Regions from separate parts of the Streptomyces sp. NPDC031365 genome, predicted to be linked through region 3. Evidence: riboswitches for the same ligand, from Rfam matches in the RefSeq annotation. Region 3 holds a riboswitch; each other region holds the start of a gene.

Region 1 (2,249 bases), on a different contig from region 3:
CCGGCCAGATCGCCTCCGCCGGCCTGGTCTCCCTGGCCCACGGCACCAACGACGCCCAGAAGACGATGGGCATCATCACGCTCGCCCTGGTGGCCGGCGGCGCCGTCGCCCCCGACTCCGACCCGCCCATGTGGGTCATCCTCTCCGCGGGCATCGCCATCGCGCTCGGCACCTACCTCGGCGGCTGGCGCATCATCCGCACCATGGGCAAGGGCCTGACCGACCTCCAGCCGCAGCAGGGCTTCGCCGCCCAGACCAGTGCCGCGACGGTCATCCTGGCCTCCTCGCACCTCGGTTTCTCCCTCTCCACCACGCATTCCGTTTCCGGTTCCGTGATGGGCGCCGGCCTGGGCCGCAAGGGCGGTGTCGTCCGTTGGTCGACCGCCACCCGCATGTTCGTCGCCTGGGGTCTGACGCTGCCGGCGGCGGCCCTCGTGGCGGCCCTCGCCGAGTGGGTCTGCGGCTTCGGCTCCGGGGGCACCGCCGTCGTGGCCGTCTTCCTGGTCGCCTCCAGCGCGGCGATCTGGAAGATCTCCCGGCGTGAGGTCATCGACCACACCAACGTCAACGACCACGAGGTGCCGGACGAGGAGCCGTCCGGCGTGGTGACCCAGGCGATGGCCGCGGTGAACCCGCCTCCCGCGGGCACCGTGACCGAGGAACTCGCGGCCACGATCCCGGCCCTCACCAGCCCGGCACCGTCGGCCAAGACCCCCGCCTGACCGCGACCCGGTACGAAGGAAGAAGAGCACCATGAAGATCGACTGGGCGGCCCTCGGTTCCGTCTTCGGCATCAGCCTCGTGGTCACCGTGGCCCTGGTGGGCCTGTTCACCCTCGGCATCAGTGGCCTGTCCCGCCGTGAGCGGGCCGCCACGCAGGGCCAGTCCGCGGCCCTGGCGGTCACCGGCGCCTACGCCTGCTTCGCGGCGTGCGCGGCGGCGGTGGCGTACGGGATCTACCTGATCATGGCCTGACCTTTCCCCGGTCATGACCTGACCGCGGATCGTCTCCGTCCGACGGGCGGTGCGGGAGCCTCGGCCCCCGCACCGCCCGTCGCCGTATGCACGCCCCGCCGCGGTTCACCCACCGGAGCCCCTCTGTGGGCCTCAGCACACTTCAGCCTCGCTGGTCAACGGCAAGTTGACGGCCCTTCCGGAGGCGTGGTGGACTGCCTGAGCCAATACGGCGGCAGGAGAGGAAGCCGGTGCGATTCCGGCGCGGTCCCGCCACTGTCACCGGGGGTGGAACACCCCCGGGAGCCAGGAACTCTCGCCGCCGGTCTCGTCGAACCAGGGCGTGGACACCCTGAGTGAGGACATATCGCCATGCGCGGCAGCCTGTCGAGGTCGATCAGCGACACTCCACCCCGCTTCGGGGCCGCTCCCTCCGGATCCGTCACCGGCTGAACCCATGGGTGCCGATCGCGTGTTCGCGTACGGCGCCGCTGCCGGCCTCCTCGGCGACCTGCTGCTCGGCGATCCCCGCCGCGGGCACCCGGTCGCCGCCTTCGGGCGGGCCGCGGCTGCCGTGGAACGAGTGCTGTGGCGGGACGACCGGGGCCGGGGCGCCGTGCACACCGCCGTGTGTGTCGGCTCGGCCGTCGCGCTGGGAAGCCTCGCCACCCGCTGCGTACGCTCCTCCCCCGCCGCCTCCGCCGCCCTGACCGGTGTCGCCACCTGGGCCGTCGTCGGCGGGACCTCGCTGGCCCGTGAGGCCCGCACCATCGGACGGGCACTGGAGGCCGGGGACGTCGAGGCGGCACGGGCCCGCCTGCCGCACCTGTGCGGCCGGGATCCGCAGGCGCTGGACGCCGACCAGATCGCCCGCGCGGTGGTCGAGTCCGTCGCCGAGAACACCTCCGACGCCGTCGTCGGCGCGCTGGTGTGGGGTGCCGTCGCCGGAGTGCCGGGCCTGCTCGGCTTCCGGGCCGTCAACACCCTGGACGCGATGGTCGGCCACAAGTCGCCCCGCCACCTCCGCTACGGCTGGGCCTCCGCCCGTCTCGACGACGTCGTCGGCTGGCCGGGGGCGCGGCTGACCGCCGTACTCGCCGCGCTCGGCGGCCCGGACCCGCGTGGTGCCCTGCGGGCGTGGCGGGCCGACGCACGCAAGCATCCGAGCCCCAACGCCGGGCCCGTCGAAGCCTCCTTCGCGGGCGCCCTCGGCGTGCGGCTCGGCGGGACCCTCTCCTACGGCGGACGGGTCGAGCAGCGGCCCGTCCTGGGCGGCGGCGGCCGGGCCGTGGCCG
Region 2 (2,249 bases), on a different contig from region 3:
GACCTGCACCAGCAGCGTCGCGGCGCCCGTCACGCAGAAACCCAACGGCACCTTGTACGCCCGCCACAGCCCCCGGCCCGGCACCCCGGCCGGGCCGAGCAGCAGCACCAGCGCCGTCACCAGCACCAGCGCCGCGCCCGGCCAGGCCGGCAGCGAGATCGCGAGCACGGTCAGGCCGAGCCCGAGCACGGCTTTGTCCACGGGATGGCGGCGGCGCCAGCGACTGCCGTGCGCCGCCGCGTCGATGGGCAGCACGGGAGGTCAGTCCCCGTCCGCTGCCGGGCCCTTGGCGGGTTCCCCGGCATCGGCCGAGGCCGCCGCGCGGGCCCGTTCCTCGCCCTGCCGCCTGCCCCGGCGCAGGCCGAAGTAGTAGGCGAGGACGCCCGCGCCGATCGCCGCCTGGAGGGAGAACAGCCCCGACTCGATCTCCCCGGACGGCGGTTCGTACAGCGGCGAGAACCAGGGCTCGTAGTCCGGCTCGTTCTCGACGATCGCCGTCTCCGCCTCGCCGTCGGCGCCGGTGAACGGCTCCTCCTTGTGGTCGCCCAGACCGAGCGCCAGCGGCAGCACCGCCAGCGCAGCCACCGCGAGCAGCAGCAGATTGATCTTCGTGTTGCGCTTCACCGGGCCACCGCCGCACGCTTCGCGGGCCTCGCCAGCAGCACCCCGAGCCGGGTCAGCTCCCCCTTGCTGGACTGCACCAGCAGCCGCATCACCAGCACCGTCAGCAGGCCCTCGCTCACCGCGAGCGGGATCTGCGTGACGGCGAAGATGGCGCCGAACTTGCCGAGCGCGCCCAGGAACCCGCTGCCCGGGTCGGGGAACGCCAGCGCCAGCTGGACGCTGGTGACGCAGTACGTGGACAGGTCGGCGACGAACGCGCCGCCGAAGACGGCGCCCATCAGCGGCACGTCGTACCGGCGCAGCAGCCGGTAGACCCCGTATCCGGCCCAGGGGCCGACGATCGCCATGGAGAAGACGTTGGCGCCGAGCGTGGTCAGCCCGCCGTGCGCCAGCAGCAGCGCCTGGAACAGCAGCGTGATGGTGCCGAGGACCGCCATCAGCGGACGCGGCACCCCAGGCGATCGCGTGCGCCGGAGGCAGGAAACCCTCGGCTATGTGCATGGCTCAGCAGACCCTCTCCAGCACCTCGTGGATGGTTGACGCGCCTTGGCCGGTCTCCTGGCTGACGGGTACCACCGCCCGTGCCCCGCCTTCCCGGGTCCCGAAGGACCCAGTGGCTGCCCGTAAGGGCTGGAGCCGGACTTCCCGATCAAGTGGCGAGGGCCGCACCGGCATCACACCGGATTTCCCGTTCACCAAGGCGTGGTGACAGTAATCGGCCCCCGGGGGTGGTGACAAGCGGGCATCAGGGGCGCGAATCCGGGCGCACACCCGCACACCGGTGCACTCGGACACCCCGGAGGTGCCATGTCTCACACTCGACGGCCCTGGAGGAGTTCCGGTGGACCGCGGAGGGGGCCCCGGTCAGCGCCAGGCTGACCGGGGCCCCTCGTCGGTACTGTGGACGGGACTCTCAGACGTACGGCATGAAGGTGGCCACGAACAGGTTCTCGTCGCCGTCTTCCGCCGCGCTCTCGAACTCCTCACAGACCTCGGGTCGAGCGAGGCAGGGGAAGTCCTCGTAGCTCTGCACCGTCACCCCGTATTCGGGATGTTCCGCCGGAGTGTCCCCGGACAAGAGCAGCGGACCGACTCCGCCCGCTCGCGTGCTCCAGCCCGCCGACCGGAGGGACTTGGCGATGTCCTCGGCGGGATCGCCGTCCGCGGACACCGGGGAGACGGCAAGGAGGGCGAGCGATTCCTCCCAGTCGTTCCCCGGGTTCGAGGAGTGCCCTTCGGCCAGGATGCGCACATTCCCGGAAGCGGCGGACTCGACCACGTCGTCCGGCACACCGGGCAGCTGCATCCACTCACGGATGAGAATCCACCCGGCCGCCAACACGACGACGGCCACGGCCGCTCCCGTCAGGCGAAGCGTTCTTGTCCATTGCAGGATCATCCACAGTTCCTCACGACGTTGGAGCAAAAGCCGCCCGGATCCCCGTACTGAGTGGCCGGCAGCGACGACAGCCCGAACAGGTCGGACATGGACTGCCCGGTTCCGGACAGGTAGGCCATGTTCGCGTCGAACCGCGCCGATCTCCTGGAGATGATCGAGCTGCTCTGCGCCAGGTTGTCACCCGGGACGCGCAGACGGGCCGCCTCGTCGTCGCTGAGCGAGTAGC
Region 3 (2,249 bases):
AGCCACCCCTGGAGACGCCAGGCCAGGGCGACGGCGATCACGCCGATCCCTATGGCCGCGAGCCATGCGTTGACGCGGGTGTCGATCGTTCCCGGATCGCCCACGCCTGGCGGGTTGGCGGGATAGCGGAGGAAGGGCAGCAGCCAGACCCCAGTGAAGCCGGCGCCCGCCAGCATCAACGACCGCCGCCAGGGCTCAGCGTCCGGATCCCGGCGGTGCAGGATCGCGTACACGACGGCGAAGAGGGTCCCAATCGCCGCTCCGGTGAGGACGGCGGCCACCAGCAGACCCGCGTGCTGAGTGGAACGGGAGAAGACCTCCGCCGCGGCCGAACCGCCGCTCGCCTCCTCGCGGGCCGCCTCCAGCCGTACCGCCTTGTCCAACAGCGGCTCGGCCAGCAGCCACGAGAATCCTCCGCTGACCACGCCGGCGGCTCCGCCTGCGAGGGCACCGCGCCCGAGCAGGGACAGAAGTGACGTCACGAACGCTCCCTCAGTGGCAAGGGCCGGCGAGGAGGTGCCGACCGTCGTGGGCGAACTCGTGGACGTAGTTGGCGGATGTCGCGACCTTGCCCAGCACCGGCGACAGCAGCGCGCCCTGGTCGAGGAAGACCGCGTCCAGCGCGACCAGGGCGACGATCACTGCCGCGGCAGCGATCAGCCCGTCTCGCAGCGGATGGACGACCAGGCCAGCGGCCGGTCGTACCTGTGGAGCCGCCGAAGCACTCATGGAACCTCCTCGCGGGGTGCACACGCCCCGCCGTTCAGGAGGACGACGGGTCAGTGTCTGACTCCCGGGGCAGCCCCGGTCACAGTGGCGGGACCGTCCCGGACTCTCACCGGGTTCCTGCTCACCGTCGCCTCGATGTGAAGTTGTCGTCGCAGGTCGCGACGCGCCTACTAAGTAAATTAGCTATTCGGGCCCGTTTCAAACAGATCGCGTGAGCGGCATCACAGGTACCGGAATACCCCTAGGGGGTATAGTGTTGTTATCGGCCGGGAGGGTCAGGGAAGCGGCGTCCCTCCCGGAAATGACCCACGCATCCAGACCCGAGGAAGAAGCCATGACCACCGAGACGAACACCAGCTCCTGCTGTGGCTCCTGCGGCTCCGGCACCACGGTCGACGTCCAGGGCGTCGGCGTCACCGCCGTCTACAAGGTGTCCGGCATGACCTGCGGCCACTGCGAAGGCGCGATCTCGAAGGAGATCTCCGCGCTGGACGGCGTCACCGCGGTCCAGGCCGTCGCCAAGACCGGCGAGGTCACCGTCACCTCCGCCGCCCCGCTCGACGAGGCGGCCATCCGCGCCGCCGTCGACGAGGCGGGCTACGAGCTCGTCGGCCGCGCCTGACAGCTCAGTCGGGGGCCCACGGGCCTCGGACACGCGAATTCCTCCCCGCGCCGGGACGTATCGCTCCGCTGATACGGACGCTGTACGTCCCGGCCTCCCCCTGGAGATACGCACATGACCAGCACGGCTCCCGAGAAGGCAGTCCCCGACACGGCACCCACGCCCCCCTCCGCGGTCGAGCTCTCGATCGGCGGCATGACGTGCGCGTCGTGCGCGGCCCGTATCGAGAAGAAGCTCAACCGCATGGACGGCGTCACAGCGACCGTCAACTACGCCACCGAGAAGGCAAGGGTCTCCTACACGGACGGCATCGAGGTCGCCGACCTCATCGCAACCGTCGAGAAGACCGGCTACACCGCCGAGGAGCCGCCTCCGCCCGCGTCCGCCACCGCCGACGGGGGCGATGGTGAGGCCGCTCCGGCGGCGGACGGCGAGCTCCTGTCACTGCGGCAGCGGCTGTACGTGTCGCTGGTGCTCACCGTGCCCGTGGTCCTGATGGCGATGGTCCCGGCCCTGCAGTTCGACAACTGGCAGTGGCTCTCGCTGACGCTGGCCGCGCCGGTCGTCGTGTGGGGCGCGTTCCCCTTCCACAAGGCCGCCTGGACCAACGCCCGGCATGGCGCCGCGACCATGGACACCCTGGTGTCCATCGGTACGCTCGCCGCGCTCGGCTGGTCGGTGTGGGCGCTGTTCTGGGGTCACGCCGGGATGCCGGGTATGCGGCACGGCTTCGAGTTCACCATCTCCCGTGGGGACGGCTCCTCCTCCATCTACCTGGAGGCCGCGGCCGGGGTGACCACGTTCATCCTCGCCGGGCGCTATCTGGAGGCGAAGTCCAAGCGCAAGGCGGGCGCGGCGCTGCGGGCGCTGCTGGAGCTGGGCGCGAAGGACGTCGCGG

Evidence for each region. A riboswitch is a leader RNA that binds a small molecule or an ion and turns the genes downstream of it on or off. The one in region 3 is predicted to bind cobalamin.
Region 1: another riboswitch for cobalamin. It lies ahead of ACZ5C2_RS18245 (cobalamin biosynthesis protein); the one in region 3 lies ahead of ACZ5C2_RS20945 (CbtB-domain containing protein).
Region 2: another riboswitch for cobalamin. It lies ahead of ACZ5C2_RS21970 (energy-coupling factor ABC transporter permease); the one in region 3 lies ahead of ACZ5C2_RS20945 (CbtB-domain containing protein).

The regions. Positions count from the first base shown of each region.
Region 1 covers NZ_JBVIIM010000011.1:60,119-62,367, forward strand. The annotation lists gene ACZ5C2_RS18235 (inorganic phosphate transporter) at 1-722, shown strand, start outside; gene ACZ5C2_RS18240 (hypothetical protein) at 754-975, shown strand; cobalamin riboswitch at 1,171-1,292, shown strand; gene ACZ5C2_RS18245 (cobalamin biosynthesis protein) at 1,412-2,249, shown strand, end outside.
Region 2 covers NZ_JBVIIM010000015.1:4,722-6,970, forward strand. The annotation lists gene cbiQ (cobalt ECF transporter T component CbiQ) at 1-255, opposite strand, end outside; gene ACZ5C2_RS21965 (energy-coupling factor ABC transporter substrate-binding protein) at 262-624, opposite strand; partial or broken gene ACZ5C2_RS21970 (energy-coupling factor ABC transporter permease) at 621-1,125, opposite strand; cobalamin riboswitch at 1,156-1,339, opposite strand; gene ACZ5C2_RS21975 (hypothetical protein) at 1,538-2,023, opposite strand; gene ACZ5C2_RS21980 (golvesin C-terminal-like domain-containing protein) at 2,020-2,249, opposite strand, start outside.
Region 3 covers NZ_JBVIIM010000014.1:14,888-17,136, forward strand. The annotation lists gene ACZ5C2_RS20940 (CbtA family protein) at 1-482, opposite strand, end outside; gene ACZ5C2_RS20945 (CbtB-domain containing protein) at 493-729, opposite strand; cobalamin riboswitch at 761-915, opposite strand; gene ACZ5C2_RS20950 (heavy-metal-associated domain-containing protein) at 1,064-1,351, shown strand; gene ACZ5C2_RS20955 (heavy metal translocating P-type ATPase) at 1,466-2,249, shown strand, end outside.